Regions from separate parts of the Methylobacterium sp. Leaf87 genome, predicted to be linked through region 2. Evidence: riboswitches for the same ligand, from Rfam matches in the RefSeq annotation. Region 2 holds a riboswitch; each other region holds the start of a gene.
The links. A riboswitch is a leader RNA that binds a small molecule or an ion and turns the genes downstream of it on or off. The one in region 2 is predicted to bind cobalamin.

Region 1: another riboswitch for cobalamin. It lies ahead of ASF22_RS12115 (TonB-dependent siderophore receptor); the one in region 2 lies ahead of ASF22_RS01200 (CbtB-domain containing protein).
Region 3: another riboswitch for cobalamin. It lies ahead of ASF22_RS09945 (TonB-dependent siderophore receptor); the one in region 2 lies ahead of ASF22_RS01200 (CbtB-domain containing protein).

Annotation. Positions count from the first base shown of each region.
Region 1 covers NZ_LMMI01000021.1:4,548-14,717, forward strand. The annotation lists gene ASF22_RS12105 (DUF3526 domain-containing protein) at 1-688, opposite strand, end outside; gene ASF22_RS12110 (ABC transporter ATP-binding protein) at 685-1,407, opposite strand; gene ASF22_RS12115 (TonB-dependent siderophore receptor) at 1,407-3,551, opposite strand; cobalamin riboswitch at 3,901-4,110, opposite strand; gene ASF22_RS12120 (response regulator) at 4,308-6,029, opposite strand; gene ASF22_RS12125 (response regulator) at 6,029-6,490, opposite strand; gene ASF22_RS12130 (ATP-binding protein) at 6,494-8,725, opposite strand; gene ASF22_RS12135 (efflux RND transporter periplasmic adaptor subunit) at 9,079-10,164, shown strand; gene ASF22_RS12140 (efflux RND transporter permease subunit) at 10,161-10,170, shown strand, end outside.
Region 2 covers NZ_LMMI01000001.1:257,386-267,555, forward strand. The annotation lists gene cbiB (adenosylcobinamide-phosphate synthase CbiB) at 1-105, shown strand, start outside; gene ASF22_RS01180 (DUF3616 domain-containing protein) at 141-1,202, shown strand; gene ASF22_RS01185 (cobyric acid synthase) at 1,493-2,947, opposite strand; gene cobO (cob(I)yrinic acid a,c-diamide adenosyltransferase) at 2,961-3,563, opposite strand; gene cobU (bifunctional adenosylcobinamide kinase/adenosylcobinamide-phosphate guanylyltransferase) at 3,560-4,093, opposite strand; cobalamin riboswitch at 4,203-4,400, shown strand; gene ASF22_RS01200 (CbtB-domain containing protein) at 4,453-4,629, shown strand; gene ASF22_RS01205 (CbtA family protein) at 4,658-5,419, shown strand; gene ASF22_RS01210 (DUF1636 domain-containing protein) at 5,412-5,804, shown strand; gene cobW (cobalamin biosynthesis protein CobW) at 5,801-6,835, shown strand; gene ASF22_RS01220 (DUF4349 domain-containing protein) at 6,841-7,719, shown strand; gene cobN (cobaltochelatase subunit CobN) at 7,736-10,170, shown strand, end outside.
Region 3 covers NZ_LMMI01000013.1:12,830-22,999, forward strand. The annotation lists gene gyrB (DNA topoisomerase (ATP-hydrolyzing) subunit B) at 1-1,972, shown strand, start outside; gene ASF22_RS09940 (peptidase) at 1,979-3,394, opposite strand; gene ASF22_RS09945 (TonB-dependent siderophore receptor) at 3,422-5,599, opposite strand; cobalamin riboswitch at 5,915-6,131, opposite strand; gene ASF22_RS09950 (hypothetical protein) at 6,321-6,530, shown strand; gene ASF22_RS09955 (DUF2147 domain-containing protein) at 6,805-7,404, shown strand; gene ASF22_RS09960 (serine hydrolase domain-containing protein) at 7,496-8,722, opposite strand; gene ASF22_RS09965 (DUF427 domain-containing protein) at 8,793-9,287, opposite strand; gene otsB (trehalose-phosphatase) at 9,425-10,170, shown strand, end outside.

The sequences.
Region 1 (10,170 bases), on a different contig from region 2:
TCATGGCCAGAACGAGGAACAGGGCCGCATAGGTGAGCTGTGCGGCCACCCACGGGACGAGGCGCGGCCACACCTCCCAGCCGGGCGCGTCGAGGCTCACCGCAGCGAGGCCGCCGAGGACGAGCAACGGCAGGCCGACGAGGAGGGCCAGGGCGGCGAGGAGCGCGCCGAAGCGGGCCATGAACAGCCGGCCTGGCGCAGCGCCGTTGCCGAGTGCCAGCCGCAGGGTACCGCGCTCGCGGTCGGCGGCGAAGGCGGAGAAGCCGAGGAGGATCGCGGCCAGGGGCACGATGAGCTGGACGATGTCGGCGACGCTGCCGAGGCCCGCGCGCGCGAGCGGGTTGGCGTCCTGGACCGCCCGGAAGACCGCATCGTTGAACAGGTGGGCCTCGATGCGGACCATGCGGCCGGTATAGGGCTCGATGCCGGGATCCAGGATCGCGAGCGGCGCGGACGGCTTGAACACCCACAGCCCGTAATGATCGGCCGAATGCGGGTTCTTGGCGTCCTGGCCGAGCCAGCGTCCGCGCTCGGCCTGCGCGATCGCTCTCACATCGCCGGCATCGCGCACGGCCTGTCGCCAAGCTCCGGCGAGGGCCACGCCGAGGAGCACCACCAGGACGGCGCCGATCCAGCGCAGGCGGGCGTCGCTCAGGAGCTGACCGAGTTCGGCCCGGACCAGCCTCACGACGCGAGCCGCTCGATGTAGAGGCGCTCCAGCGCCGCATGGTCGAGGTGTACCGGGCTGATCTCCTCGACGATGCGTCCGGTCTGGAGCACGCCGACCCGGTCGGCGACCTCCTTGACCCGGTAGAGGTCGTGGGTCGCCATCAGCACGGTTGTGCCGCGGGCGGCGGCCGCCCGGACCACGGCCGAGAAATCCGCCGACGCGCTCGGATCGAGGCCCGAGGTCGGCTCGTCGAGGAGCAGCAGCCGGGCCCGGCGCGCCAGGGCGATGGCGATGCCGACCTTCTGGCGCATGCCCTTCGAATAGGTCGCGGCCTTGCGCGCGTGCGCCTCGGTCGCGAGACCGGCTTGCGCCAGCAGGCGGTCGGCCGCGTCGCGAGACAGGGCGAGGCCCGCCAGAGTCGTGAAGTAGCGCAGGTTCTCCCGGCCCGAGAGCATGGGATAGAGCGCCACCTGCTCGGGGATGTAGGCGATGGCCGCCCGCGCCGCGATGGGGGCGGCGCCCGCATCGATTCCACAGACCCGGACCGTCCCGCTCTCCGCTTTCAGGAAACCCAGGATGAGGTTGATGGTCGTGGTCTTGCCGGCCCCGTTGGGGCCGAGCAGGGCGAAGACTTCGCCCGCATGTAACGTCAGGGTCAGGCCGTCGAGGGCCCTGCGACCGCCGAAGGTCATGACGACGTCGCCGATCGCCAGGACCGGTTCGTGCGACTCCAGCATCAGAACCGCACCGAGACGGTGCCGGTGAAGCGTCGCGGTGCGCCGGGATAGACCCGGAACACGTTGAGCGAGCTCTCGTAGATCTCACTGTCGAAGATATTCTCGACGTTGAAGCCGAAGCGGATGTTCTCGTAGCGGTAATACGCCAGCGCGTCGGCGACCACGTAGGCCGGCAGGACGAAACCGGTGCCGCCCGCGTCGCCGGCGCGTTCGCCGACCCCACGCACGCCGCCCCCGATTCCGAGGCCCGCGTAGGGGCCGGACTGGACTTCGTAGACGGCGAGCAGGCTGCCGCTGTGCTTGGGGATGTTGATGAGGGGGGCACCCACGGGCAGGACGTTGTCCTTCGTCACTACGGCGTCGGCGTAGACGTAGCCGCCGATGAGGCGCAGCTCCGGCGAGATCTGGCCCGTGGCCGTGAGTTCGAAGCCCTGGCTGCGCACCCCGCCCGCCGCGAGGGAGAAGCCGCTGTTGTTGGGGTCGGGCGTCAGTACGTTCTCACGCTCGATATGGAACGCCGCACCGGTGAGGCCGAGCGCCCCGCCATAGAGGTCGAGCTTGGCGCCGACCTCGTAGCCGATGCCCGTCTCGGGGGCGAACGGCACCCCGCGCGAGGCCGCCGCCGCATCTGGGCCGATGTTCGGCCGGAAGCTCGTGCCGACATTGGTGTAGAGGGAGAGTTCGGGGAGCGGCTGATAGACGAGTCCGGCGCGGGGCGTCGCGGCGGCCCGCGACTGCTCGACGTCGCTGCGCGGAATGCGCTCGCGGAACGACTGCTCGAAGAAATCGAACCGGACGCCGAGCAGCGCCTTCCATTCGGGGCTGAGCGCGATCTGGTCCTGGGCGTAGAGGGCCGTATTGGTCACCCGCTCGAGGTTGTTGCGCGGGATGGCGTACGGCGGCAGGGGCTGGCCGTAGCGCGGGTTGTAGATGTCGATGGAAAACGGGTTCTGGCGAACATTCGAGCGCAGGTAGACCGTGCGGCTGTCGGTGCTCTCGCGCTCGAAGCCGAGGAGCAGGGTATGTGCCAGGGGGCCGGTGGCGAAGCGGCCCACCACCTCGGCCTGGCCGATGGCGGTGTCCCAGCGGTAGTCCCGGAAGTTGCGGTCGCGGGCAACGGTGCGGTTGTCGGCCGCGATGCTCCGGACCTCGGCGGATTCGCCCTCGAGTGTGCCGGTGTTGAAATGTGCGCCGAGCCGCATCTGCCAATCGGCGTCGAAGCGGTGCTCCAGGCGCACCTGCATCGTGTTCGAGGTCTGCTCGGTGCTCTGGCCCGGCTCGCCGAGGAAGCGCGAGATCGGCAGGAAGCCGAGTTGCCGGTTGATGGCGATCACGCCCCGGTCGAACACGATGCGGTTGCGCACGAACTCGGTCTCGACGGTGACCTTGGTGTCGGGCGTGATCTGCCAGCTGAGGGACGGCGCCACGAACAGCCGGTCGCCGTCGACGAAATCGCGAAAGCTGTTCTGGCGCCCACCCGCGAAGTTGAAGCGGTACTGGACCGTCTTGTCCTCGTTGAGGGCGCCGCCGGCATCCACGGTGCCGCGGAACTGCTCGAAGCTGCCCCACAGGCCACCCATCTCGACGAAGCGTTCGGCGGTCGGCTGCTTGGTGATGATGTTGACGACGCCGCCCGGATCGCTGCGCCCGAACAGGGCGCCGCCCGCGCCCTTCAGGACCTCGATGCGCTCGACGTTCTGGGTGTCGGGCGGCGGCGGGAAGCCCCGGTTGATGGCGAAGCCGTTCTTAAAGATCTCGGACGTGGTCACGCCGCGCACGGCGTAGCTGAACACGGTGAGGCCGCCGAAGTTGTTCTGCTGGGCGACGCCGGGGGTGTAGTTGAACACCCGGTCGACTCGCGTCGCGGCCAGATCGGTGATGACCTCGCGCGAGGCAACCGTGACGACCTGGGGCACGTCGCGCTGGGGCGTGTCGGTCTTGGTGCTGCTCACGGCGCGCGCCGCGCTGAAACCCGGGGTCGGGCCGATGAGTCCGATGGCGCCTTCCGGCACGTTGAGGCCGATGCCGGTGCCCTCCACCGTGAGGGTGTCCAGGGTGACCGCCGTCTCCTCGGCACGGACCGACGGCGTCAGGGACAGGGCCGCGAGGGCGACGCCGAGGCGCAGGCCGTTTTTCAGGAGCATCGTATCGGGTCTCGAACGGGATGAGCGCCGCTCCAGCCCGTCGCCCGATGACGGGACGCCCCCCGGCACCGGCTCAGGAGCCTGAATGGCGTTTGAAACATTATTACGTTGCGAAGCTTGACCATGCAAGCTGAAACCTTGCACGCCGAAACCAAGCAAGCCGAGTTCGGGCACGGGCTCCGTGTCGCCGGGCCGGTTCTGAGCGGGAACGCTTTCGGGAAAGGGGTGATCGATCGCGGCCATCAACACCATCCAAATGGTTCTGGACGTGTCAGGCCGAGCAGCACGGGCGCGCGCCGACCATGACGGGCCGACGTCGATCATGCGACCCACCGGAGCACCCCGCCCGAGAGACGTTCGTCGCCAAGGCAGGTCTCCTGGCTCACGGATCGACGCCTCTGCCTGGCCTTCCCGGTGCATGGCACCAGTGACCGTTCTCGGCAGCGGCTCACCGCTCACAGTTGCGGGGGCAGCTTCGGCATCGCCCCGATGGGCTCGACCGAATTCCCTCTTAGCTCGCGATCCGAGGACCGCGAGAACCTTGACGGCTGTACGGTTCCATCCGGGTCCGGAGAAGTCAAGGCCGAGCGCCCTCGGCCGCCGATCGGAACGTCACGGCGCGAGACCTGCCGGGCCGAGACACGCAGGATCGTGGCGAGCCCCGGCGCCGCGCACACCGAGGACGAAGGCGGCGAGGTCCAGGACGCCAGCCGGCTGTCTTCCTCGAAACCCGCGGATCCGGGGCGGACGATCGATTCAGCTGCCGGAGGAGCCGCCCGAGACTAGGCGCAGACCGGGCGCGGGTCGATTCACGATGGCCTCCCCGACCTTGCGTTCCAACTCGCCGTCCCGGAACGGTTTCTGAACGATACTGTCGGCGCCGACCGCGCCGACCTTCATCAGGGCCGTGGTGTCCGCATAGCCGGTGACGAACAGAATCGGCAGGCTGGGCCAGCGTTTGCGGATCTCGGTGGCGACCTCGGCCCCATTCATGCCCGGCATCGCGAAGTCCAGCACCACGAGATCGACGCAAGGGTCCGCCTCGAGGGACGCCAGTCCCGCGAGGCCCGAGCCCGCCTCGCGCACCGCGTGACCGGCCTCCGCGAGGCGGGTGGTGGTGACCTCGCGCACAGCCGTGTCGTCATCGACGACGAGCAGGACCGATTGTCCGCCCGGCAAGCGGCCAAGCCCGCATGCGGTCATGTGGGGGGCCTCGTGGACGGCGCTCGTTCCGTCCTCGACGCGGGGCAGGTAGACTCGGATCGAGGTCCCCTCCCCGACGATCGTGTCGATGCGGATGCCGCCGCCTGACTGCTTCACGAAGCCGTAGGCCTGGGCGAGCCCGAGCCCCGAACCCTTGCCCACCTCCTTGGTGGTGAAGAACGGCTCGAAGGCGCGCGCCACCACCTCCGGCGGCATGCCCGTTCCCGTGTCGCTGACGGCCACCATCACGTACTCGCCCGGCATCGGCTGCTCGGGGCGCGTCTGGGGGCCGGTGACCGTGACGTTGGCCGTCTCGATGGTCAGACATCCCCCGACCACCATGGCGTCGCGCGCGTTGATGGCGAGGTTGAGGATGACGAGTTCGATCTGGGTCGCATCCACCAAGGCCGGCCACAGGTCGGGCTGCAGGGTCGTCTCGATGCGCACCGCGCCGCCGATGGAGCTCTGGAGCAGGTCGCGCATGGAGGCGACGGTCTGGTTCAGACTGACCGGGGTGGGCTCCAGCCTCTGGCGGCGGGAGAAGGCGAGGAGCTGCGCCGTGAGATTCGCGCCCCGATCCGCCGCTCCCTTCATCATCGCGAGCCGACGCTTCGAGCGCTCGGTCGAGACTTCGCGCCCGAGGAACTCGATGTTGCCCGAGATGACGGTGAGCAGGTTGTTGAAGTCGTGCGCGACACCGCTCGTGAGCTGCCCGACGGCCTCCAGGCGCTGGGCGAGGCGCAGGGCCTCTTCCACCCGCTCGCGCTCGACGATCTGCATCTGCAATTCGGCGTTCGAGGTGGCGAGTTCCCGCGTCCGCTCGGCGATGCGGAGTTCCAGCGTATCGTTGAGCGCCTGAAGCGCGGCCTCCGCCCGACGCTTGTCGGCCTTCGCCTGGGCCTCCGCCAACGCCCGCAGGACGGTGCGTGGAAGACGCTCGAGGCGCTGCTTCGTGATGTAGTCGACGGCGCCGTTCTTCAACGCCTCGACGGCGGTCTCCTCGCCGAGGGTGCCGGACACGAAGACGAACGGCGTGTCCGGGCACTGCTCCCGGGCGACGGCGAGGGCGCTGATGCCGTCGAAGGTCGGCAGGACGAAATCCGCAAGGATCAAGTCATGACGGCCCGGTAGGGCGGCGGCGGCGAAATCGGGGCGGTCCATCACCCGATCGATCACGTAGGGGCGCCCCATGCCGTCGAGGGCGGCCTCCACCAGTTCGGCGTCGAGATCGCTGTCCTCCAGGTGGAGGATGCGGATCGCGTCGTCGGCGTCCATCAGGTGTTCGATGGCCAGCCTCCCTTGTGCGGCGGCGGCTCGTTCAGGACGGCCCAGAACACGCCGAGTTCCTGGATGGCCGAGAAGAATTCGTTGAACCCAACGGGCTTCACCACGAATGCGTTCACCCCGAGGTCGTAGGAGCGCACCACGTCGGTCTCTTCGCGCGAGGAGGTGAGCATCACCACCGGGATGGACCGGGTCTGCGGATCGCCCTTCACCTTGGCCAGGACCTCCAAGCCATCGACCTTGGGCAGCTTCAGGTCGAGCAGGATCACGGCCGGGTCCTGCAACGCTCGGTTCACGTGTGCGCCGCGCCTGTAGACGAAATCGAGGGCCTCCGCCCCGTCCCGGCAAATGACGATTTCGTTGGCGAGCTGACCCGCTTCCAGTGCCGCGAGCGTGAGCTCGATGTCGTTGGGATTGTCTTCGACGAGAAGGATCGGTTTCAGGTTGGCCATCTCTCAGGGTGCCTCGCCCCGCAAGGGCAGCGTGAAGTGGAAGGTCGCGCCCTCGCCGAGCCGGCCCTCGGCCCAGGTCCGGCCGCCATGGCGCTCGACGATGCGGCGCACGTTGGCGAGCCCGATGCCGGTGCCCTCGAACTCCTCGACTCGGTGCAGGCGCTGGAACACGCCGAAGAGCTTGTCGACATAGGTCATGTCGAAGCCGACCCCGTTGTCGCGGACGAAGAAGACGGCCTCGCCGTCTTTTGGGGGAAGCCGTCCGATCTCGATGACCGCCTCGGGTCGGTTCCGGCTGTACTTCAGCGCGTTCGAAAGCAGGTTCTCGATGACGAGGCGCAGCATGAACGGGTCGGCGTAGGCACGGCCCAGGGGCCCGATCTCCCAGCGCACGACGTGTGCGGGCGCCGCATCGCGCAGAACCTTGCGCCGGACCTCCTCAACCAGGGCGTTCATGTCGCCCGATACCCGGTTCAGGGCGTTGCGGCCCATCTGCGAGAAGGCCAACAGGTTGTCCACGAGGGTTCCGGCCGAGAACGCCGCCTCGATGATGGTGTCGACGTAGTGCCGGCCCTTGTCCGACAGGTTGGCGCCCTCGCGCGTCTTCAGGAGGTTCGAGTAGCCGACGATGTGGCGGAACGGGGCCCGCAGGTCGTGGCTGACCGAGTAGGAGAATGCCTCCAGCTCTTTGTTGGAGCGCTGGAGCTCCTCGCTCAGCGCGGCCAGTTCCTCCGCCCGGCGCAGCACGATCCCGAGGACCGAGGCGCGCAGATCCTTGGCCGCCTCGATCTCCGGGACACTCCAGGGGAGCGCGCGCCCCTTCAGCGTTTCCTTCCAGATCTCGAACGACTTTCGCGGATGCAGGCGGTCGGGGCCGCCCTCCGGATCGGGCGTCGCCGGCTTGACCGGATTGCCGCCCCACTTCACCGTCCGCACCACCTCCGGCCGGAACCAGAGGATGTAGCTCGCGTACTTCTTGGAAACCGAGATCGCGAGCAGGCCGCTGGCCTCGGTGGCGAAAGCCGCGGCCGCCGGCAGAAGCTCCGACAGCGACTCCGTGGCGAAGACCTCCGCCGCATCGCCCTCGACCGAGAGCCAGTCGTACAGGGTCCGGACCTCGGCCTCGGAAGGCGTCGTGCCGATGACGCGGCAATGGTCGCCCGTGACGATGGCGGCTCCCGCCGCGTTCACCAGCGCCAGGACGTCGTCGGGATGCTTCAACAAACCGTCGACGAAGCTGTCCTCCTCGGCCATGAACCCGAGGAGCCGCGCCTGGACCGCCCCGAGTGCCAAGCGCTGCTCGGCCTGGGCGCCCCGCTCGCGGGCGGAGAGTTGCAGGGCGAAGATCTGGGTGAGGACGTCGCAGGCGTTGCGCGCCTGCAGGGGCACCCGGTGCGGGGTGCGGTTGTGGCAGGAGATCAGGCCCCAGAGCGTGTCGTCGACGAGGATCGACACCGACATGGACGCCATCGTGCCCATGTTGCGCATGTACTCGACGTGCACGGGCGAGACGCTGCGCAGGACGGATTGACTGAGATCGAGGGGCGTACCCGCCGGCGTCAGGGGCGGCGTGATCGGGACCGCCGCGTATCCGGCATCCGGGATGATGCGCAGGCGGTTGCGGCGGTAGAGTTCACGCGCCTGGGCCGGGATGTCGGAGGCGGGAAAGCGCAGATCGAGGTAGGACGGCAGAACCCCGTTTCCGTTCTCGGCCAGCACGGTGCCGTGCCAGTCCCGGTCGAAACGGTAGACCAGCGCCCGATCGAAGCCGGTGATGTGCCGGATGTCCTCGGCAACGATGTCGCAGAGCTCCTCGATGGAGCGGGCCACCCGCAGACGCTGTACGAAGGCACGCAGCCGTGGCGTCAGGGCATCGAGCCCTTCCTCGACGGAAGCATCCGCCTCTTCGAGTTCGAGCACGACGAGGTCGTCGACCCGGTGTGCCGCGACCTCGTAGGTCTGCCGCGCACCCGCCGGGCCGAGCGTCACCGTGCGCAGGTAGTGGGCCCCGTCCTCGGCCGGCGCAGCGTCGAGGTAACGGCGCACCACCGCGACCAACTCGGGCAGGACAGCATCGAGGCTCGCGCCGGCGACGACCCGAGCCGGCGCGTTCGCACTGGCCTGCGCCACGACGAGGCTCGCTGCGTCCAGGGTCAGCAGGAAGCCGTGGGGCTGCACGCTGCCGACGATGTGGATGGGCTCGCGGTCGCAGGCCGTGAGGTCGATCCTCGGCATCGTGTCCATCCGTGGCTTCAACCGGAACAGTCTCCCGCGATGGCGGCTCGTCGGAGCCGGAGGTTTAGGATCATGTAACACTGCGTAACTTCCCCGCCTACGCGCCAACGCCACGGATCAGTCCGTTTGTGAGGGCTCAAAAGTCACATCCGTGCGATGGGCCCGACCGAGCTCGACCGGGACCGCCATCCGGTCGCTGCGATCGGAGGTTCCGGCTTTCGTGGGAGCACGCGCCGCGCCGCCGCTCCGTCGCAGTCCCGGAAGCGCGCGCAGCGACCATTGACGGCAGCGTCGCACCATAATAAATGTCGAACATAATTTAAAACGTGCCGGTTCGGTGCGAGGAGGCAGGCATGGATGCGAGATGGGTGCTTGGGCTGGGCGCATTGGCGCTCGCGGCCTGCTCGCCGGCCGAGACAGCCGTGTCTCCGGAGCCACCGCTGGTCCAGACCGTCGCGGTCGTGCCCGGGGTGGGGGGCGTCGCCCGCTACACCGGGGTGATCCGAGCCCGCACCGAGAGCAACCTCGGCTTCCGGGTCGGCGGCAAGATCTTCGAGCGCCTCGTCGATCCGGGCGACCGGGTGACGCGTGGCCAGCCGCTGATGCGCCTCGATCGGACCGACTTCACCCTCGCGCTCACTGCCGCGCGCGCCTCCGTCGAAGCGGCGCGTGCGCAGATGATCAAGGCCCGGGCCGACGAGGAGCGCAGCCGCAAGCTCGTATCGGACGGCTGGACCTCGAAGCAGACCTACGATCAGAACAAGGGTGCCGCCGATTCCGCCATCGCCCAGTTCGCCAATGCCCAGGCCCAGGCCGGCCAGATCGAGAACCAGGCCGGTTATTCCGAGCTCAAGGCCGATGCGGACGGCGTGGTGATGGAGGTACCCTCCGAGCCCGGCCAGGTGGTTGCGGCCGGTCAGACGGTGGTGAGGCTCGCCCGCGACGGATCCCGTGAGGCCGAGGTGTTCCTGCCCGAGGGCAGCCGGCGCCTGGCGCAGGGCGAGGCTTCCGCGACGCTCTATGCGGAGGGTGAAGCGACCTACCCGGCGCGACTGCGCGAGCTGTCGGCCACCGCCGATCCCGCCACACGCACCTACCGGGCGCGGTACATCCTGTCCGGCGGCGGCGAGGACGCGCCGCTCGGTGCCACCGTCACCCTGCAGCTCAAAGCCCTCAATGCGGTCCGTTCCGAGCGGGTGGAAGTTCCCTTGGGCGCGCTGTTCGACCAAGGGCACGGCACGGCGGTCTGGCGCTACGACGCCGCCACCGAGACGGTGCGCCCGCAGGCCGTCAAGGTCGCCCGCATGGGCGAGGAACGCGCGGAGATCGTCACGGGTCTGAGCGCCGGCGACCGGATCGTGGCGCTCGGCGCCCATCTCCTCAAAGCCGACCAGAAGGTGCGCCAAGCGCCCCCGAGCCTGACCGGAGCCGTGCGATGAACGGCC
Region 2 (10,170 bases):
CCGGCCGACGTGGAGCGGGCGCTCGCCCTCTATCGCACGGCGTGCCTCCTGCTGTTCGGCCTCACCGCGGTGACGTTCGCCCTCGTCGCGGTTGCGCTGCTATGAGCACGGCCACGCCGCCCGTCCGTCGGAGATACCGCATGATTCGTCCTTCCCTCGTCGCTGCCGCATGGGGACTGGCGTTCCTGTCGCCGGCCCGGGCCGAGATGCTGCAGCCCGTGGGGCAGCCCTACGCCGTCGCCGAGGGACTGGCGGGCGAGATCACGAAGAAGAAGACCAAGCCGGCCGAGGACATCAGCGGCATCGCCTGCGCGCCGGCCGAAGCCGGTCGGCGCGGCTGCGTCGTGGTGGACGACGAGGCGGCGGGCGCCCAGTTCGTCACCCTCCAGGGCACGACGCTGACCCCGGGCGCCGTCGTCGACATCGTCGGCCGCAAGCCGCCCACCGCCACCGTCGGCGCGCCCCCGACCACGGGCGACTGCACCCTGGGCCAAGGCGCGTACCGCGAGATGGACGGCGAGGCCGTGGCGTATGCGGCACCCGACTTCTACGTCACCGGCTCGCATGGCTGCAGCCGGCGGGGGCGGGAGTTCAAGCTCTCCACCGCGATCCTCGCGCGCCTGCGCGCCGACGCCACCGGGATCAGGGTGGAGACCACCTACCGCCTCGGCGACGCCCTGCGAAATGCCGATACGGTGGGCGCGTATTTTCTGAAGGATCTGGAACCCCGCGAGGGCGGCAAACCGCTCTCCGGTCTCAACGTCGAGGGCCTCGCGGTCATCGGCGACACTCTCTACGCGGGTCTCCGCGCGCCCGTCATCGACGGACGGGCCTTCCTCGTCTCCGTACCCGTCGCGCCCCTGTTCGCCCCCGGCGACGCGCCGCTCGACGTCAAACCGACGACGATCCCCCTCGCCCTCGGGGCCGATGCCGGCATCCGTGATCTCACCACCCTGCCGGACGGGCGCCTTCTCGTCCTCTCGGGTCCGACCCGCAACGGCTTGTCGGTGCCTTATGGGCTGTTCCTCGCGGATCCGTCGTCCGGCAAGGTCACGGCGCTCGGCACCCTTGCGCCATTGGACGGCGACGATTCCAGGGCGAAGCCCGAAGGCGTCGTGCGCCTCGGCCCCGGTCGGGTGCTGGTGGTGTTCGACAGTGTACTGAACGGCGGGCCGCGCGAGTATGCGGTGGCGATCCCGTAGGCGGCCGGCTCGGCGCATCAGGACGGGTCGAACCATATTGCTCCGGCCTGACCGACCGCTGGCGTGCTTCGACGCGCAGTACCGCGGCGGAGCACCGACAGTACCGAGAACCATCAGGCCCGCAGCCCGAGACAACCCGCGAGGACCTAGACCGGGGCCAAGGCGCGCCAGTGCGGATGCGCGGCGTGGCATCCTGCACGATGAAGCCGCGGGAATTGCCGACGGAGTCGATGACGGCGATGCCGGCGACCGCGCTCGTCTTCCGCAAGGATCGCCCCACGCCTGACCCGCTACGCCGCCAGGACGAGCAGCCGGTCGCAATCCACATGGGCTTCTAGGTGGTCGGCGAGCGCGTCGAGCACGGTCTCGATCCCCGCCTCGTAGGCGTCGCCGCCGGACCGGGCGCCGAGGCGCGCGAGCCACGCGGCGCGCTGCGCGTCGTCGGCGAACAGGCCATGCACGTAGGTGCCGGCGACCCGGCCGTCGGCCGAAATCGCCCCGTCCGGGCGCCCATCGGCGAAACGAACGAGCGGGCGCGCCGCGTCGGGTCCGGTGGTATCACCCAGGTGCATCTCGTAGCCCGAGAACGGTACGCCGTCGGGCAACGAGGTGCCGGTGACGGCCTCGAGGCGCTTGACCGGGGTCATCACCGTCTCGACGTCGAGGAGCCCGAGACCCGGCACCGTCCGGGGGGCGCCCTCGATCCCGTGCGGGTCGGCGAGGCGGCGCCCAAGCATCTGGTAGCCGCCGCAGAGGCCGAGCACCCGGCCGCCGCGCCGGACATGGGCGGCGAGATCGATATCCCAGCCCTCGGCCCGAAAGACATCGAGGTCCGCGATGGTGGTCTTCGAGCCCGGCAGGAGCACGAGGTCGGCCACGGGGATCGGCTCCCCGGGACGAACCAGAACCACGGAGACGTTCGGCTCGCCCCGCAGGGGATCGAGATCGTCGAAATTGGCGATGCGCGGCAGGACGGGGACGGCCACCACCGTGCGACCCGCCGCGCCTGCTTCGGAGCCGACCAGTCCCAGAACGTCCTCCGCGGGCAGGCGGACGGCGGACGGAAAATGCGGGATCAGCCCGAGGCTGGGCCAACCCGTGTGGCGGGCGATGAGGTCCATGCCGTCGGCGAACAGGCTCGGATCGCCGCGGAAGCGGTTGACGAGGAAGCCCCGGATCATCGCCGCGTCGGCCGGGTCGATCACCGCCTTCGTGCCGACGAGGCTGGCGATGACGCCGCCGCGGTCGATGTCGCCGAGCAGGATCACCGGCGTGTTCGACGCGCGGGCAAAGCCCATGTTGGCGATGTCGCCGGCGCGCAGATTCACCTCCGACGCCGAGCCGGCGCCCTCGACCACGACGAGGTCGGCCTCGGCTTTCAGATGGGTGAAACTTTCGAGCACGGCCCCGAGGAGGCGCGGCTTCCAGCCCTGGTAGTCCCGGGCCGCGGCCTGGCCGACCATCCGGCCCTGCACCACGATCTGGCTGCCGGTCTCGCTCTGGGGCTTGAGGAGGACCGGGTTCATATGGACCGAGGGCGCCACTCCGGCGGCCCTCGCCTGAAGCGCCTGGGCCCGTCCGATCTCGCCGCCATCGGCCGTGACGGCGGCGTTGTTCGACATGTTCTGCGGCTTGAACGGCCGCACCCGCAGCCCGCGCCGGGCGAAGGCGCGGCACAGACCGGCGACGATGAGGGATTTGCCGACATCCGAACCGGTGCCCTGGATCATGATGGCGCGGGTCATGACGGCCGGCACCTCAAAACTCGATCCCCTCCTGCGCCTTCACGCCCGCCGCGAAGTGGTGCTTCACGGAGCCCATCTCGGTGACGAGGTCGGCGGCCTCGACGAGGGCCGGCTTGGCGTTGCGGCCGGTGACGATGACGTGGAGGTCCGGTCGGCGTGCCCGGAACGTCGCCACCACGTCGTCGATGGGCAGGTAGTCGTAGCGCAACGCGATGTTGAGTTCGTCCAGCACCACGAGGCGGATGCTCGGATCGGCCATGAGATCCAGGGCCTTCGCCCAGGCGTGCTCGGCCGCCGCGATGTCGCGGGCCTTGTCCTGGGTCTCCCAGGTGAAGCCCTCGCCGAGGGTGTGCCAGTCGATCTGGTTCCCGAAGGCCTTCAGGGCGTGCTTCTCGCCCGTGTCCCAGGCGCCCTTGATGAACTGCACCACGCCGACCCGCCAGCCATGGCCCAGCGCCCGCAGCATCAGGCCCAGGGCCGCCGTGGTCTTGCCCTTGCCGGGACCCGTGTTGACGATGAGGAGGCCCTTCTCGATGGTCTTCTCCGCCACCTCGGCATCCTGCACGGCCTTGCGCTTCTCCATCTTCTCCCGATGGCGGTCGGCGGCGTCGCTCATGCGTGGTCTCCAAGTTGGGGTTTCACGATCATCGGCAGCCCCGCCACCATGAACACGACGCGGTCGGCCTGTGCGGCGAGGCGCTGATGAAGCCGCCCTGCCGCGTCGCGGAAGCGGCGGGCGAGGGCATTCTCGGGCACGATGCCGAGGCCGACCTCGCTGCCGACCAGGACCACCGGCCCCGGCGCGTCGGCGCAAGCGGAGAGCAGCGCCCCGGTCGCGGCCTCGACGTCGGCCTCCGCCAGGATCAGGTTGGTGAGCCAGAGGGTGAGGCAATCCACCAGTACCGGTCCGCGCGCGGCCGCGACCGCCTCGGGCAGGTCGATCGACACGTCCTGCGTGATCCAGTCGGCCGACCTTCGGGTGCGGTGGAGGGCGATGCGGTCGCGCATCTCGTCGTCCCAGGCCTGGGCCGTTGCGAGATACAGCCAGGGTGGCGGCTGCGCCTCGATCACCCCCTCGGCATGGACGCTCTTGCCCGAGCGCGCGCCGCCGAGGACGAGGGTCACACGGGGGAATATCTCGGTCATGGGGGGGACGGCTGCCGCATGGGGCTTCTTTAGCCCGAAACGCCCTTGTGTGGTCAAAGGCGATGCAAACGGCACAGCGGCGCGTTGTCAGGGATCGCGCGACCGCGTAGAAGCATCGGGATCGGACGGTGCCCCGGCGACGGGGTGAAAAGGGAACGCGGTGAGGGGCAAGCGCCTTGAAACCGCGGCTGCCCCCGCAACTGTGAGCGGCGACGGGCCTGCCATCGGCCACCGGAGCGATCCGGGAAGGCGGCAGGTTCCGGATGACCCGCGAGCCAGGAGACCTGCCGTCCGGCACCGGGGACCTTCGTCCTCACCTTCGACCACGGCCGCCGGCGGGGCGGCCAGGAGATCAACCGATGTCGACCAACACCCTCGTTCTGACCGGCACCCGCACCAACGAGCGCCTCGGGGCCGTTCTCGTCGCCGCGTTCCTCGGCCTCGGCCTCGTGTTCATGGCGGGCTTCGCCCCGGCGATGGCGCTCCACAACGCGGCGCACGATTTCCGCCACACCCAGAATTTTCCCTGCCACTGAGCGCCTGGCGCCTGAAGGCAGACACCCCATGATCATCCGGCTCGTGTCGGCGGCCCTGGTCGCCGGCTTCCTCGCGGCTATCGTCGCGACGGGCCTGCAGCTCGCCCTGACCTCTCCGCTCATCATCGCGGCCGAGCGTTACGAGACGCAGGCTCAAGCCCCCGTATCGCCCCCCGCGCCGGGATTCGCATCCCTCGTGGTGCGGGTGCATGGCGGACACGATCACGGCGCGAAGGACCCGGGCGTGTCCGGCGGCGAGACCGCGCCCGCCTGGCAGCCCGGACCCGGACTGCCGCGCATGGCGTTCACGGCGCTCGCCACCCTGGTGGGCGGCGTCGGGTATGCCCTGCTGCTCGGCGCAGTGCTGCTGGCCTGCGGGCGCGAACCGACGCCCGAGACCGGCCTGCGCTTCGCCGTGGCGGGCTTCCTCGCCGTCGCCCTGGCGCCGGCCCTCGGCCTTCCGCCGGAACTACCGGGCATGGACGCCGCCCCCCTCGCCGATCGTCAGTTCTGGTGGGTGATGACCGCCGTCGCCACCGCCATGGGGCTCTACCTCATCGCCATCCGCCGCGCGCCGATCTCCATCGCGGGCGGCCTCGTCCTGATCGTGGCACCACACCTCGCCGGAGCACCCGAGACGAGCCACGCGGCTTCCGCCCTGCCGGCGGGCTACGCGGCCCAGTTCGCCGCACGCTCGCTCGGGATCGCCTTCGTGTTCTGGGCGGTCATCGGGCTCGCCTACGGCTGGGCCTGGGCCCTGTTCGGTCGCAAGGCGACGGCGCATGCCTGACGTGGTCACCCTCTACGTCTGCACCGCCTGCCGTGCGGCCGGCGACCCGGCGGAACCCCGCGCCGGTGCGCGCCTCCTCGACGCGCTCCGGGAGGCCGTCGGTGAGCACGGCCAGACCGGCCTGCGGATCGAAGGCGTCGAGTGCCTCTCCGTCTGCAAGCGGCCATGCACCGTGGCGGTGGCCTCGGAAGGGCGCTGGACCTACGTCTACGGCGACCTCGACGCCACCGAATCCGCCCGGATCATCCTCGAAGGGGTCGGCCTCTACGGCGAGACGCCCGACGGCGTCGTGCCGTGGAAGGCTCGGCCCCAGGAATTCCGCAAGGGCGTCGTCGCCCGCATCCCGCCGCTCGCGGCGCACCCTAGTACGGACGCCGCCGAATGACCCTGGTCGAGAAGATTCCCTGCACTATCGTCACCGGCTTCCTCGGGGCCGGCAAGACGACCCTCGTGCGCCACCTCGTCGAGAACGCGAACGGCCGGCGGCTCGCGATCATCGTCAACGAGTTCGGCGATATCGGCTTCGACGGCTCGTTTCTCGCCGCCTGCGGCATCGAAGGCTGCCAAGACGAGGACATCGTCGAGCTCGCCAACGGCTGCATCTGCTGCACCGTGGCCGACGACTTCGTGCCGGCCCTGAACAAGCTCCTCGACCGAGCCGACCCACCCGAGCACATCCTTATCGAGACCTCCGGCCTCGCCCTGCCCAAGCCCCTGGTCCAGGCGTTCCAGTGGCCTGCGATCCGCTCGCGGGTTACCGTGGACGGCGTCATCGCGGTCATCGACGGTCCGGCCGTGGCGGCGGGCTTCTTCGCCGACGATCCGGCGGCCTCCGCCGCCCAGCGTGCCGAGGACACGAACGTCGATCACGACAATCCCCTGGAAGAGGTGTTCGAGGACCAGATCCTCTGCGCCGACCTCGTGGTGATGAACAAGGCCGACCTCCTCGACGCCGCCGGCCGCGAGAAGGTCCGCGCCGAGGTTCAGGCCCACCTGCCCCGCGCCGTGAAGATGGTGGAGGCCGAGCACGGCCGCCTCGACCCGCGCGTGATCCTCGGCCTCGGAGCCGCGGCCGAGGACGATCTCGATGCCAGACCCTCCCACCACGGCGAGGGCGAGGACCACGACCACGACGATTTCGACTCCGTGGCCCTGCCCGTCCCGGCCACGGCCACCGCCGAGGACCTGGCGATCCGCGTCGGTCGCGCCGCCGAGACCGCCGGCGTGCTGCGCATCAAGGGGTTCGCCGAAGTCACGGGCAAGCCCATGCGCCTCGTCGTGCAGGGTGTCGGCACCCGCATCGCGCATCACTACGACCGACCCTGGAAAAGCACGGAAGCCCGCGACGGCCGCCTCGTCGTCATCGGCCTCAAGGGATTCGATCAGGCGGCGGTCGCCGCCGCCCTGGCCGGGTGAGCGCCATGGCGGTACGGAACGGCCGCGCGGCGGCGGCCCTGGGCCTTGCCGTACTCCTCGGACTGGGGGGCTGCTCCGACACGCGCCCGCCGGCGCCCGACACCGCCAATCCCCTCGCGCTGGCCCAGCCCGCCCGCAACACCGCAGCCAAGCTCGCCTATACGCACGACCTCACCATCGGCCTGCCGCCCGATCGGGTGGCGGCGCATTTCGCGGCGGCGCGTGACCGCTGCCTGACCGATGCGGGCCTCGGCTGCATCCTCGTCACGTCGTCCATCGATGACGGTCCGCGTCCGCAGGGGCGACCGCAGGCGCAGATCCAGGTCCGGTTGCCGCACGAGTCCGTCGCCCCCTACGTGGCGTTCCTCACGGCTCCCCTGCCGGGCGAGGCGGCGGGCGACGTGGTCCTGCGGCGTCAGGCGACACGGGCCGACGACCTGACCACACCCATCGCGGACGGAGGACGCCGGCTCGCCCAGCTCGCCGCCTATCGCGCGCGCCTCGACGAACTGTCCGCGAAGGCGGACACGCGCGTGGAGGACCTCATCCGCATCGCCCAGGAACTCTCCAAGGTCCAATCCGAAATCGAGGAGGGGGAGGCGAAGCAGCGCGGCCTGCAACGGCGCGTCGATACCGAAATCGTCTCGGTTTCGCTTCGCTCGGACAGCGCGCGAGCGGGTGCCTTCGCCCCCGTCGAGGAAGCCTGGAGCCAGGCCGGCCAGACCTTCGGCGCCAGTGCGGGCGCCGCCCTGCGCTTCGCCGTCGCCAGCCTGCCCTGGCTTCCCGTGGCGGCGATCGGACTGTTCCTCGTCCGCGCCCTCTGGCGGCTGCGCCGGCGCAGACGCGCCCGGATCGGCCGGCCCCTCACGGAGGCGCGGCTGTGAGGTCGCGCATCCCGCCATGCATCTGATCCGCGTCGATACGGTTTCCCTCGACGAGGGCGAAGCCGCCATCGATCTCGGTCAGGCGCCGGGCGACATCGTGTTCCTGTCGTTCACGGATTCCGACCTGTTCGGCGTCGCGGGCGCGTTCGCGGCGGCATTTCCGCAAGCCGGCGAGGGTCCGGCCCCGACCCTGCGTCTGGCGAAACTCGCGAAGCTCCGTCACCCCATGTCGGTGGACCTCTACGTCGACGGGGTGATCGCGCGGTCGAAATGCGTCGTGATCCGATGCCTCGGCGGGCTCGATTACTGGCGTTACGGCATCGAGCGCGCCGCTGCCGCCGCACGGGCGAACGGCGTTCGCCTCATCGTCCTGCCGGGCGACGACCGGCCCGACGATCGCCTGGATGCCTTCTCGACGGAGCCCGATCTCGCACCCGTCCTCGACGCCTATTTCCGGGCGGGCGGCGCCGACAACCTGCGCCGGATGCTCGGGCGGATCGCGGCCGAGATCGGCTTTCCCGGCACCGTGGAGGAGCCGCAGGCCCTGCCGCGCGGCTTCGTCTGCTGCCCCGGCTGCGGCCCCATCGACCGCGATCGGGCTCTGGCCGCCGGCCGGCCCTTGCAGGCGGGCACGGTGCCCCTGGCGCTCCTCGTCGTCTACCGCTCGGCGATCCTGTCGGGGGATGCCGCACCCCTGGCGGCCTTGGGCGATGCACTCCAGGCCCGCGGCCTGCAGGTGCTGGTGGTCGCCGTCTCGAGCCTCAAGGACCCTGCGGCCCTGGCGGCGTTGCGCGACACCATCGCGGCGCGAAAGCCCGACCTCGTCGTGGCCGCGACCGCCTTCTCGGCCCGCGAGGATGCGGGCTTCGTCCTGGACGGCGCCGATTGCCCGGTGATCCAGGCCTACACCCTCGGCGCGGCCCACGCCGCGTGGGACGCCTCGGCCCGGGGGATGTCGGCGGCCGACCTCGCCATGCAGGTGGCCCTGCCGGAATTCGACGGCCGGCTCTCGGGCTTCCCGATCTCGTTCAAGGAGGACGGCCCCGAAATCGACGGCTTCTCCGAGCGCCGCGCGCGTCCCTACGCGACGGGAATCGCGGCGCTCGCCGACCGGGCGGCGGCCTGGGTGCGTCTCGCCCGCCTGCCCCGGGTGGAACGGCGGCTCGCCGTGGTGCTGTCGGACTACCCGGCGCGCGGCGGCCGGGCCGGCTTCGCCGTCGGCCTCGACACCCCCGAGAGCGCGCGAGCTATGGTGGAGGACCTCGCGGCGGCGGGCTACGCCGCCGGCGCCCTGCCGCAAGCCGACGCGGTGATGCGCGCGCTCACGCACGGGCCGCGCGATTTTTCGGTGTCCCTCGACGCGTATCGGGCGTGGTTCGCGGGGTTGCCGGAGGCCGATCGGGCCGAGCTGATCGCGTCTTGGGGGGGGCCAGAAGCCGATCCCCTTATCGTCGACGGCGCCTTCCGTTTTTCGATGGTGTGCCCGACCTCCCACCCACACCCTCATCCTGAGGTGGCGGAGCGGAGCGGAGCCCTCGAAGGAGGGGTCCAGTTGGACCTGCGATGCCTGGAACCCTCCTGCGAGTCTGCTCACGCGGCACCTCAGGATGAGGTTGGAGGTGGAAAGCGTGTTCGCGCTCCGAACGGCCGCGTCGCCCTGTTCCTCCAGCCCGATCGTGGCCGTGCCGCCGACCGCAAGGCCGGCTATCACGACCCCGATGCGGTGCCGACCCACGCCTACCTCGCCTTCCATCTCGGCCTGCGCGAGAACTTCGACGCCCTGATCCATCTCGGAACCCACGGCACCACCGAGTGGCTGCCGGGCAAGGCCGTGGCCCTGTCGCCGAATTGCTGGCCCGCCCGCGCGATCGGGTCCCTGCCGGTGGTGTACCCGTTCATCGTCGACGATCCCGGCGAAGCCGCCCCCCTCAAGCGCCGCCTCGGCGGCGTGGCGCTCGGCCATCTCACGCCGCAGACCGAATGCCCGGGTCTCGACCCGGAATCGGCACACCTGCGCGAACTCGTGGAAGAGTACTCGGCGGCGAGCATCCTCGATCCGCGCCGCGCTGCGATCATCGCCCGCACCATCCTGGACGAGGCGGAGTCGGCCGGACTGCTGGCCTCGGCGGGCATCGATACCGGCACCCCCATGCCGGATGCCCTGGCGGCGCTGGACGCCCATCTGTGCGATCTCGGCGAGGTGACCACCCGCGACGGGCTCCATGTCTTTGGCCGGGCGGCGCCTCAGGCCTCCGAAGCCGTGGCCGCCTGCGCAGCGGCCGAGCGCGACGGACTGCTCGCCGCCCTCGACGGTCGCTTCGTCGCCCCCGGTCCCGCCGGCTCGCCCTCGCGCGGCCGTACCGACGTGATGCCGACGGGGCGCAACCTCACCACCCTCGACCCGCGCAGCCTGCCGACGCGGGCCGCCACGACCCTGGGCGCCAAGGCCGC
Region 3 (10,170 bases), on a different contig from region 2:
GTCGCCGCTGGTGGTGGTCGGCGACGGCAACGGGCGGCGCGGCACCGAGGTGTCGTTCCTCGCATCCACCGAGACCTTCACGAGCATCGAGTTCGACTACGCCACCCTGGAGAAGCGCCTGCGCGAGCTCGCCTTCCTCAATTCCGGCGTGCGGATCGTCCTCACCGACGCGCGCCATGCCGAGCACAAGCGCGAGGAGCTGTACTACGAGGGCGGCGTCGAGGCGTTCGTGCGCTACCTCGACCGCTCGCGCAAACCCATCGACGGGATGGCCAAGCCCATCATGGTGCGGTCCGAACGCGACGGCATCCGCGTCGAGGTGGCGTTCTGGTGGAACGACTCGTTCAACGAGACCGTGCTGCCGTTCACCAACAACATCCCCCAGCGCGAGGGCGGCACCCACATGGCGGGCTTCCGCGCCGCGCTGACCCGCCAGGTGACGGGCTACGCGGAATCGTCGGGCATCGCCAAGCGCGAGAAGGTGACGCTCACGGGCGAGGATTGCCGCGAGGGCCTCACGGCCGTGATCTCCGTGCAGGTGCCGGAACCGAGTTTCTCCTCGCAGACGAAGGACAAGCTCGTCACGGCAGCCGTACGGCCAGCGGTGGAGAACGTCCTCAACGAGGGCCTGTCGAACTGGCTCGAGGAGAACCCCGCCCAGGCGAAATCCGTCATGGGCAAGGTGATCCTGGCGGCCTCGGCCCGCGAGGCGGCGCGCAAGGCCCGCGAGACGGTGACGCGCAAAGGCGTCCTCGACATCGCCTCCCTGCCGGGCAAGCTCGCCGATTGCCAGGAGCGCGACCCATCGAAGTGCGAGATCCTCCTGGTGGAGGGCGATTCCGCCGGCGGTTCGGCCAAGCAGGGTCGCGACCGCACCTTCCAGGCGGTTCTCCCCTTGCGCGGAAAGATCCTCAACGTCGAGCGGGTGCGCGCCGACCGGATGCTGTCGTCGGATCAGATCGGCACGTTGATCACGGCGCTCGGCGCCGGCATCGGCCGCTCGTCCACGGACCGCGAGGGCTTCAACCCGGAGAAGCTGCGCTACCACCGCATCATCATCATGACCGACGCGGATGTCGACGGCTCGCACATCCGCACCCTGCTGCTGACGTTCTTCTACCGGCAGATGCCGGAGGTGATCGAGCGCGGGCACCTCTACATCGCCCAGCCGCCCCTCTACAAAGCCTCGAAGGGCAAGCGGGAAATCTACCTCAAGGACGAGCGCGCGCTCGAGGACTACCTCATCGACGCGGGCGTCGACGGGGCGGTGCTGCGCCTGGCCTCCGGCACCGAGTTCGGCGGCCAGCAACTGAAGGCCCTCGTCGAGGAGGCGCGCCAGTTCCGCGGCCTGATGCAGGCGCTCCACACCCGCTACGACCGCGCCGTGGTCGAGCAGGCGATGATCGCCGGCGCCTTCCGGGTCAATGTCGACGAGAACGCGGCGGAGGCCGAGGTTCTGGCCGACCGGGTGGCCCGACGCCTCGACCGGATCGCCGACGACATCGAGCAGGGCTGGGAAGGCTCCGTCAGCGAGGGCGGCTACGTCATGAGCCGGACCTTGCGCGGGGTGCGTCAGGTCGCGACCCTTGATGCCGGGCTCATCGCCTCGCAGGAAGCGACGCGGCTCGCCGACCGGGCCGAGGCCCTGCGCGAGATCTATCACGAGCCCGTCACCTACGCCCGCAAGGGCGACGAGACGACCCTGCACGGCCCCGTCGGCCTGTTCGAGGCGGTGATGGCGTTCGGCCGCAAGGGTCTCCAGCTCCAGCGCTACAAGGGTCTGGGCGAGATGACCGCCCAGCAGCTCTGGGAGACCACCCTCGACCGCGACGTGCGCTCGCTCCTCCAGGTGAAGGTCAAGGACACCCAGGACGCCGACGACCTGTTCGTGAAGCTCATGGGCGACGTGGTCGAGCCCCGCCGCGAGTTCATCCAGGACAACGCGCTCAGCGTCGCCAACCTCGACGTGTGAGGCGCGTCATCGAGACGGCGCGGGGCGGCGCAGACGCCGCCAGCCGAGCACGATCCCCGTGAGAGCGATGCCGGCGCCGAGCCCGTTCAGGGTCCACAGGACGAGGTCCCAGGCCGGGCGGTGGCGCGTCAGGATCGCGAAATCGAAGCGGTGGGGGGCGGAGAACAGCCAGCGGTTGGCCCGGCCGCTTCGGTCGAGACGCATCAGGATCTCGCCCGTTTCCGGGTCGAGATAGGCCGAGGTCTCCGCCGGATCGTCGAACCGGACGCGCAACACCGGCAGCACCCGTGTCTCGTGGTGCGGGTACCAATAGGCGTCGTAGGCCGTCAGGGTCTCGGCCGCGACGACCTGCGCGCCCGGCAGGATGCGCGCCGCCGCCGTGCTCAAGGATTGCGGCGCCACAGGCGGTTCGACATGGCGTCGCCCGTCCGCATCGGTGGCGACCGCGTGGACCTGTCCGGCGATGCCGGTGAACCGAATCTCGACGGGACCGGACACGGCGACGGTGCGCAGGGCGTCGAGGCCGGGGAGGGGCGCTTCTCCCATGACGGCGCTCCGCATGGCGGGTGTTGGGCTCGGCCCGGAAAACCAGCGGTTCGGGTTCATCGACAGCCAACCGCTCGCGACCCAGCCGAGGAGCGCCACGCCGCCGACGATCCCGAACAGGTGGTGCCAACGCATAACGCCGCGATAGGGCGAGACTCCCATAGCGTAGGGCCGGCGCAGGCGCAGGCGCCAGACCCCGAGGACGAGGCCGCTCAGGACACCGGCCACGGCGATGCCGGAGATCCACAGCACCACGTCGCGCCACAGCTCGGCCCGGGCGCGCAAGGGCGTGAGGTAGATCCAGTGCGGGATCGACCCGAGCCAGTTCCAGCCGCGCACGAACCGCGTCGTCTCTAAAACGACGGCGCCGGTGACCTGCGAGACGTAGCGCTCGGTGCCGGCGGAATCGTCGTGGGCGACGACGTGGAACGGGCGGAACGGATCGTAGCGCGCCGTCACGGTCCACTGGTCGCGCTGGATCGTCGTCACGCTGGGGTTCGGACCGGTCCCGCCCCGGGCCCGAACCAGGGCCAGAGCTTCCGCCCCCGACAGGGGTCCCAGCACCGCGCCGGTCTCGGCCGAGACCGTCCCGAGTTCGCCCGTCGGGAGGATGGTCCGGTAGACCGGCGCATCGCCGCGCATGCCGAGCGACAGGGCGAGGGGCAGGCGCGTCAGGCCGAGGGGCTTCAGCGCCGCGTCGGGGCCGAGCCGCACCCGATCCCAGGCGATGGGGGGCAGGCCGGCGAGCCGCGCCGCCTCCGTCAGGTTGGGGAAGGGGACGTACATCATCACCAGGCCCGATAGGACCCAGGTGGCGAGGAACATCCCCGTGGCGATGCCGAGCCAGCGGTGGCCGAGGATCAGCCACCGCTTCATTGGTTTCAGGAGGCGGCGCACGGCGCGTCAGAAGCTGACGCTGTAGGCGACCTCGAACGAGCGCGGCCGGCCGAGGAGCCAGTTTGTGCCAACCCCGTTCACGGCGTTGCCGCTGATGGCGTAGACCGTGTCGGCGAGGTTGTAGGCCCGCACCGACAGGCGCGAGGCCGGCCCGACCTGATAGTCGAGCCCGGCATTGAGCAGGGCGTAGTCCGGGCGCCGGGCCATGTTGCCGAAATCGCTGAAGGTCTCGCCGACATACTGCACGCCGATGCGCGCCTCCCAGGCCGGGGCGAAGGCCCAGTTCACCCAGAGGTTGGCGACGCGCTCCGGCACGTCGATGGGCTGACGACCGGCATAGGACACCACCGCACCAGCCACCGCCTGATTGAAATCGTCGTACTGGGCGTGGAGGAGGGCGACGTTGGCATCCACCCGCCAGGCATCGAAAAGGTGAAGGGACACGGCCGCCTCGACGCCCTGCGAGGATTGCCGGCCGACCTGGGTCGAGACGGTGGGCTGGCCCGGCACGGTGGAGACGAGGTTGTCCTTGACGATGCGGTAGCCGGCGAGCGTCCACTCGGCCAGCCCCCCGAAGGCGATGCCCTTGGCGCCGACCTCGACCTGCTGGCCGGTGGAGAGGCGGAAGTTCGCCAGACTCTGCGACAGGGTGATGAGGCTCCCCACCGGATCGGTGGCGGTGGCGTATTGGGCGTAGAGGGAGAGGTCGGGCGTCGGGGCGTAGACGGCACCGAAGCGGTAGCTCAGGGCCTGGAAGTCGCGCTGGAAGGTGGCGCCGGAGACGAGGTTCCGGCGGTTCAGGGTCGGGGCGTCGAAGCGCACGCCCGTCAGCAGCGAGAGCTGATCCGACAGGATCAGGCGGTTCTCGGCGAAGACCGAGGCCTGGTTGGTCGACGTGGCATAGGCGGGCGAGGCGCGGCCGTTGGCCGGGAACAGGCCGGGATCGTAGGCGAACGGATCGACGCTCGTGGTGAGGCCGCCGCCCTCGGACTGGAAGTTGTTAGTGTGCCGGAAGGCGATGTGATTGACGTCGAACCCGGCCAGAAATTCGTTGCGGAACCCGAACAGGGTGCCCCGGACCGTCGCGTCGAGGCGATTCCCGACCTGTTCCTGCTGGTGGTAGATCTCAAGGTAGTCCGAGCGGTCGATGCGGCCGGTGCCTCGGTTGAAGGCGTATTGCTCGACGTCGAGCCACTGGCGCCGGCTCTGGAGCCGGTAGGCGGTGTTGCGCACGGTGATGTCGGCGCTCGGGCTCCACTCGGTCCTGAGCTGGGTCCAGTTGTCCGTCCAAAAAATCTTGGCGTCGCGGACGTTGTAGTTGTTGAACCGGATGGAATCGAGGATCCGCCCGTTGACCAGCGGCGTACCCCAGTAGCGGGCGGGCTCCTGGTAGCCGAAGTCGTGGCTGAGTGTGAAGGCGAGGTCGGGGGCCGCCTGCAAGGTCAGCGCGCCGGAGACCGCGAGGTTGCGAAAATCTCCGTCGGGCTGCATCCAGCCGCCGGACCGGTTGCCGCTGATGTTGAAGCGGTAGGCCAGGGCCTCGCCGATGGGGCCGCCGGAATCGAGGGCGAGTCGGGCGAGACCGTCCGAGCCCAGGGCCGCGCGGGCCTCGTTGATGGGCGTGAACACCGGCTTCTTCGTCACCACGTTGACGACGCCGCCGATGGCCCCGTCGCCGTAGAGTACCGAGGCCGGGCCGCGCAGGACCTCGATGCGCTCGACGTTCCAGGTGTCGAACGGGAAGGTGACGGTGCCGGCGCCCACGTAGAGGCGCGTGCCGTCGTAGAGCTGCTGGATCGAGTTCGGGCCGGCGAATCCGCGCGCCGTGAAGGCCCCATTGCCGTTGCCGGGGGCCGCCACGGTGGTGATGCCGGTGGCGTTCTCTGTCACGGCCTCCGCGACGGTGTTCTGGCCACGCCGGCGCGCGGTCTCGCCCGCGATCACGTCGACGCTGGCCGGCGTCTCCAGGGGCGTCAGACCGAGGCGGCTGGCGCCGCGATCCACCGTGCGCAGGTTGAGCCCGGCGGGCGCGACGCCGGAACCGGCCACCGACAGGGTGTCGAGGGTGACGGCCGGCTCCTGCGCCGAGGCCGCGATGGGAGCGAGGACAAGGAGAAGACATCCTCCGACGATCCCGGGACCGGGGCCGGGATGATGCGCGAGGCAGGAACGTGGAAACAGCATGGCGATGCGAATTGTCCGAGGGCGCGCGACGTACGCGACGACGCTTCCACTACGCCTAAAACGAATGTTATAACGTTACAATCGTTCAGTCCTGGCCAAGCCTTTTCGTGCGACGACGCATGAGCTCGACGGCCGCACGGGTGCGGTACGCGATCACGATCGATAGGCAATGAAGGCAGTGGTTCGGGCGGGCGCATGCGGAAACGGCGGGCGCGCACGGGGCGCGGTGTGGCACGTCACCGCGAACGAGGCCGATCCGTTCGCGGCATGCGAACGCCCCGACACCCATCAGGACACCCCGCCCGATGCGTTTCGCGTGTGACCACGACTGACGGCAGGTCTCCTGGCTCGCGGGTCACCGCCCTCTCATCGTCTTCCCAGGCCGGGATCTTGGCAGATCCGGAAGACCCAGTGACGTGTTGATGATGGGCTCGCCGCTTACAGTTGCGGGGGCAGCCGCGGCATCGAGCCGAAGCCCTCACCGCGTTCCCTTTTGATCCTCCGGAGAGGAACCGTCACGGTCACGCTAGGGCTTCGCCGAGCACCCCGTCAAGCCGAAGCGCGGATCGTGACGGTCGATCCAGCGGCAAAGCGGAATTCCAGGCACACCAACGGACCGACGACGACCAAGCGCCGAAAACCACGTTGACGCCTGATTGGAGTTATTCTAATTAAGAACGGCGCGGGCGGAGCGACTGCCCATCCGACCGAGAGAGACACAATGACCAGCAACCACAGCATCGCCTGCGAGAGCTGCCGCTTCTTCGACGATCACAAGCTCAACGGCGGCGCGGCAGCCGGCGATGCGGGCCTGTGCCGCTTCAATCCGCCCGTGAGCCAGCCGGAGCCGAAGTCCCCGGGCCTTTGGCCGGTGGTGGCGTCCAAGGATTGGTGCGGTCACTTCACGGCCGAGATGACCGCTGCCGAATAAGCGCACCCCCATCACGAAGCTCTACGAGCCGGCGCGAAAGCCCCGGCTTTTTGCGTTCGGGTCCGGACCGACGACCTGCGAACCGGATTCCAGCGACGGCGGGGCGTCGTGGTCATGATCCGGTCACCTTCGCGTCCGAAGGCGGGGCATCACCGCACGGGGCGACGACCGCGTGTGGCCCGGTGACGGTCGTCCGGCGCGGCTCCGGCGGGCCGACACGACACGGCTGATGGCGCCGCCCGGCAGGTTTTCGAAGTTTGAGGATGTCCAACCCATGATCGACCGATCGACCCTCGCCGCTCTGGCCGGCCTGACCCTGGCCGCGCTGCCCGGGTCCGCCCTGGCCGCCACGCCCAACGACGCGACCGGGACCTACCTCACCGAGGATGGCCGCGCGCGAATCCGCGTCGAGAAATGCGGTCCGCAGAACACCAACCTGTGCGGCTACGTCGTCTGGCTGAAGGTGCCGTTGAACGACAAGGGCCAGCCCCGCGTCGACTTCAAGAATCCCGACACCAAGAAGCAGGCGCGCCCGTCGCTGGGGCACCAGCTCATCATGGGTCTGAAGCCGGATGCCGACGCCCGTTACGCCGGGAAGATCTACAACGCCGACGAGGGCAAGTTCTACGACGTGACCATGTGGGCCGATCAGCCCACCGAATTGTCCGTGCGGGGCTGCATGCTCGGGTTCCTGTGCGGATCGCAGACCTGGAGCAAGGTCAACGACGTGGTTCCGGGCCAGCTCACCGCGGCGACGAACCAGCCCGGCGGCCCGCGTTCCGACGCCGAATGGGCGCCCAAGCCCGCGGCCCCGAAGCCCGGCGCGAAGCCGGCCGCTCCCGGAACCGCACCCGCCGCCCCCGCGGCGGAGTAGGATCGCGGGTCGCCCGCATCGAGCCGCTCGACTCATCGGGAAAATTTCGAGCCGGCTTCGCCCAGCGGAGCCGGCTTTTTGTAGCTCTGGATCAGTCCACCAGGGCGGCGTAGGTCAGCACCCGCAACTCCCGGCGGATCGGCAGGGCCGAGGACGGGATGAGCTGGGCGAGGAGCACCACCGCGAGATCCTCGGCCGGGTCGACCCAGAAGGCGGTGCTGGCGAGCCCGCCCCAGGCGGCCTCGCCGGGCGTTCCGACGATCTGCGCACGGGCCGGATCGAGCATCACCGAGAAGCCGAGCCCGAAACCGATGCCCGTATAGGCCGTCTCGGAGAAGCGCGGCTGGCCCATGGCGGCCAGATCGCCGTCGAGGTGGTTCGTGAGCATGAGATCGACGGTCTTGCGCCCCAGCAGCCGCACGCCGTCGAGTTCTCCGCGCGCCAGGAGGAAGCGGCAGAAGCGCATGTAGTCCCCCGCCGTGGAGACGAGGCCGCCGCCGCCGGAGGCCACCACCGGCGGACGCGCGAACCGGCTCCCGACGCAATCGTCGTAGACCTTCAGGCTGCGCTCGCGAAACAGACTGTAATTCGCCGCGAACCGCTCGACCTTGTCGGGTGGAACGAAGAAATCCGTGTCGAGCATGCCGAGCGGCGCCAGGACGCGCTCCCGCATGAACTCCGCGAAGTCCTTGCCGGACACGACCGCGACGAGGTAACCGAGGACGTCCGTGGCGACGCTGTAGTTCCACTCGGCCCCGGGCTGGGCCAGCAGGGGCTGGCGGGCAAGGCGCTCCACCACGGTGGCGAGGCTGTCGGTCTGCGCCTCGCCGAAATCGACGCCGTTCTGGCGGTAGAGGCCATCGACGAGGGTGGCCTCCATGAAGCCGTAGGTCAGGCCGGAGGTATGGGTGAGGAGGTCGCGGATGGTGATGGCGCGCTGCGCCGGCTCGCTGTCGAACTTCACCCGGTTGCCGCCGGTGAGCACCCGCATGTCGGAGAATTCCGGCAGGAAACGGGTGATGGGATCGTCGAGCTGGAAGCGCCCCTCTTCGTAGAGCATCATCACCGCCACCGAGGTGAGCGGCTTCGTCATCGAATAGATGCGCGCGATGGTGTCGGGGGCGAACGGCTTCTCCCGGGCGATGTCGGCGAGACCGTGGGTGCGGAAATACGCGGTCTTGCCCGCCCGCGCCACCATCACCGAGAGGCCGGCGAGCTTCCCGTCGGCCACCAGCCGCTCCATCCAGCCGTCGATTCGCCCCAGGCGATCCGGGCACAGCCCCACCGCCCGCGCCTCGACGTCGATCTCACCGTGCATGCCATCGCTCCATCACACCGTGACGGCATGTAGCCGGGCCTGACGGGGACGCAACCCCGGCGCCATGGTCCTACCAACCCATGGAGCCGGGACCACCCTTGAACGGGCCGACGAGGCCCGGCGTGATCCAACCGCCGTAGAACCCGCCGGGCTGCGGCGTGGCGCGGACGTCGCCGACGAAGCAGCCGTCCATCGGTCCGGCATAGAAGGCGAGGTATCCGGCGATGGCGCGAAAATCCGGCGTGGGATCGGGATAGGCCCAGGCCGCCCCCTCGGCGCGGCGCCCGCCGGCCGAGACGTCGTGGAGCACGGCGCGGCCCTTCCACTCGCAGAGGCCGGCCCGGCGCGGCGGGCCGAGCACGCCCGGGGCCACGTCGGCGGGCGGGATGTAGTAGGTCGGCGGATGGCTGGTCTCGAGGACGCGCCAGCCCGCCACCGTGCTGGCGATGGTCTCGCCCGAGAACACCACCCGCAGGCGCCGGGCGACGCGCTCCAGGCGGGGCGGCCGCGGGTAATCCCAGACGCTCTCCTCGTCGGGACCGGGGTGAATCGGTGTCGGCCACATGCGCAGCGGGCTCCTGGCGTCGGGATACGGATGCGTGAGTTAGGGCACGGCGTGGGCCGCGCCCCGTTTTCCACTGGCGCGCGTCATGCTAGCGCAGGCCGGTCTTGGATGGAGGGACGCGAAGCGTGACCGAGAGCGTGACCGAGCCGACCGACTTCGCCCTCTACCTCGACTTCGACGGGACCCTCGTGGAAATCGCCCCCCGGCCCGATCTGGTCCGGGTCGATCCGGCCCTGCCGGGCGCCCTGGAGCGGCTGCGCACCCGCCTCGGCGGCGCGCTCGCCGTCGTCACCGGTCGGCCCATCGGGGTGATCGACGATTTCCTGGCGCCGGCCCGGTTCGATATCGCCGGCCTGCATGGGGTCGAGCGGCGGGTCGACGGCGTCGTGAGCGGGGGAGGCGCCGAGAACCATCCGGAACTGCGTGCCCGCATGGCCGGCCTGACCGCGGCCGTCGCCGGGCTCGATGCCGTTCTGATCGAAGACAAGGGCGCGTCGGTGGCGGTGCATTGGCGCCTCGCCAGTCCGGCCGACGCGGCGCTCGCGGAAGCGGCGGTCAAGATCACCGCCGATGCCCTGGGTGCCGCCTACCGGCTCCAGCTCGGCAAGGCGGTGGGCGAGATCGTGCCCGCCTCGGCCACCAAGGGCCAGGCCATCCGGGTGTTCGCGCAAGCCCCGCCCTATGCCGGCCGCCGGGCGATCTTCCTCGGCGACGACCTCACCGACGAGAAGGCCTTCGCGGTGGTCAACGCGAGCGGGGGCGTCAGCGTCCGCATCGGCGCGGCCGAAACCATCGCCACACGGCGCCTCGCCACCCCGGAGGACGTGCGCCGGCTGCTCTACGCCTGGGCCGACGGGGCCCCCATCGATCCCGACGCCCTGCC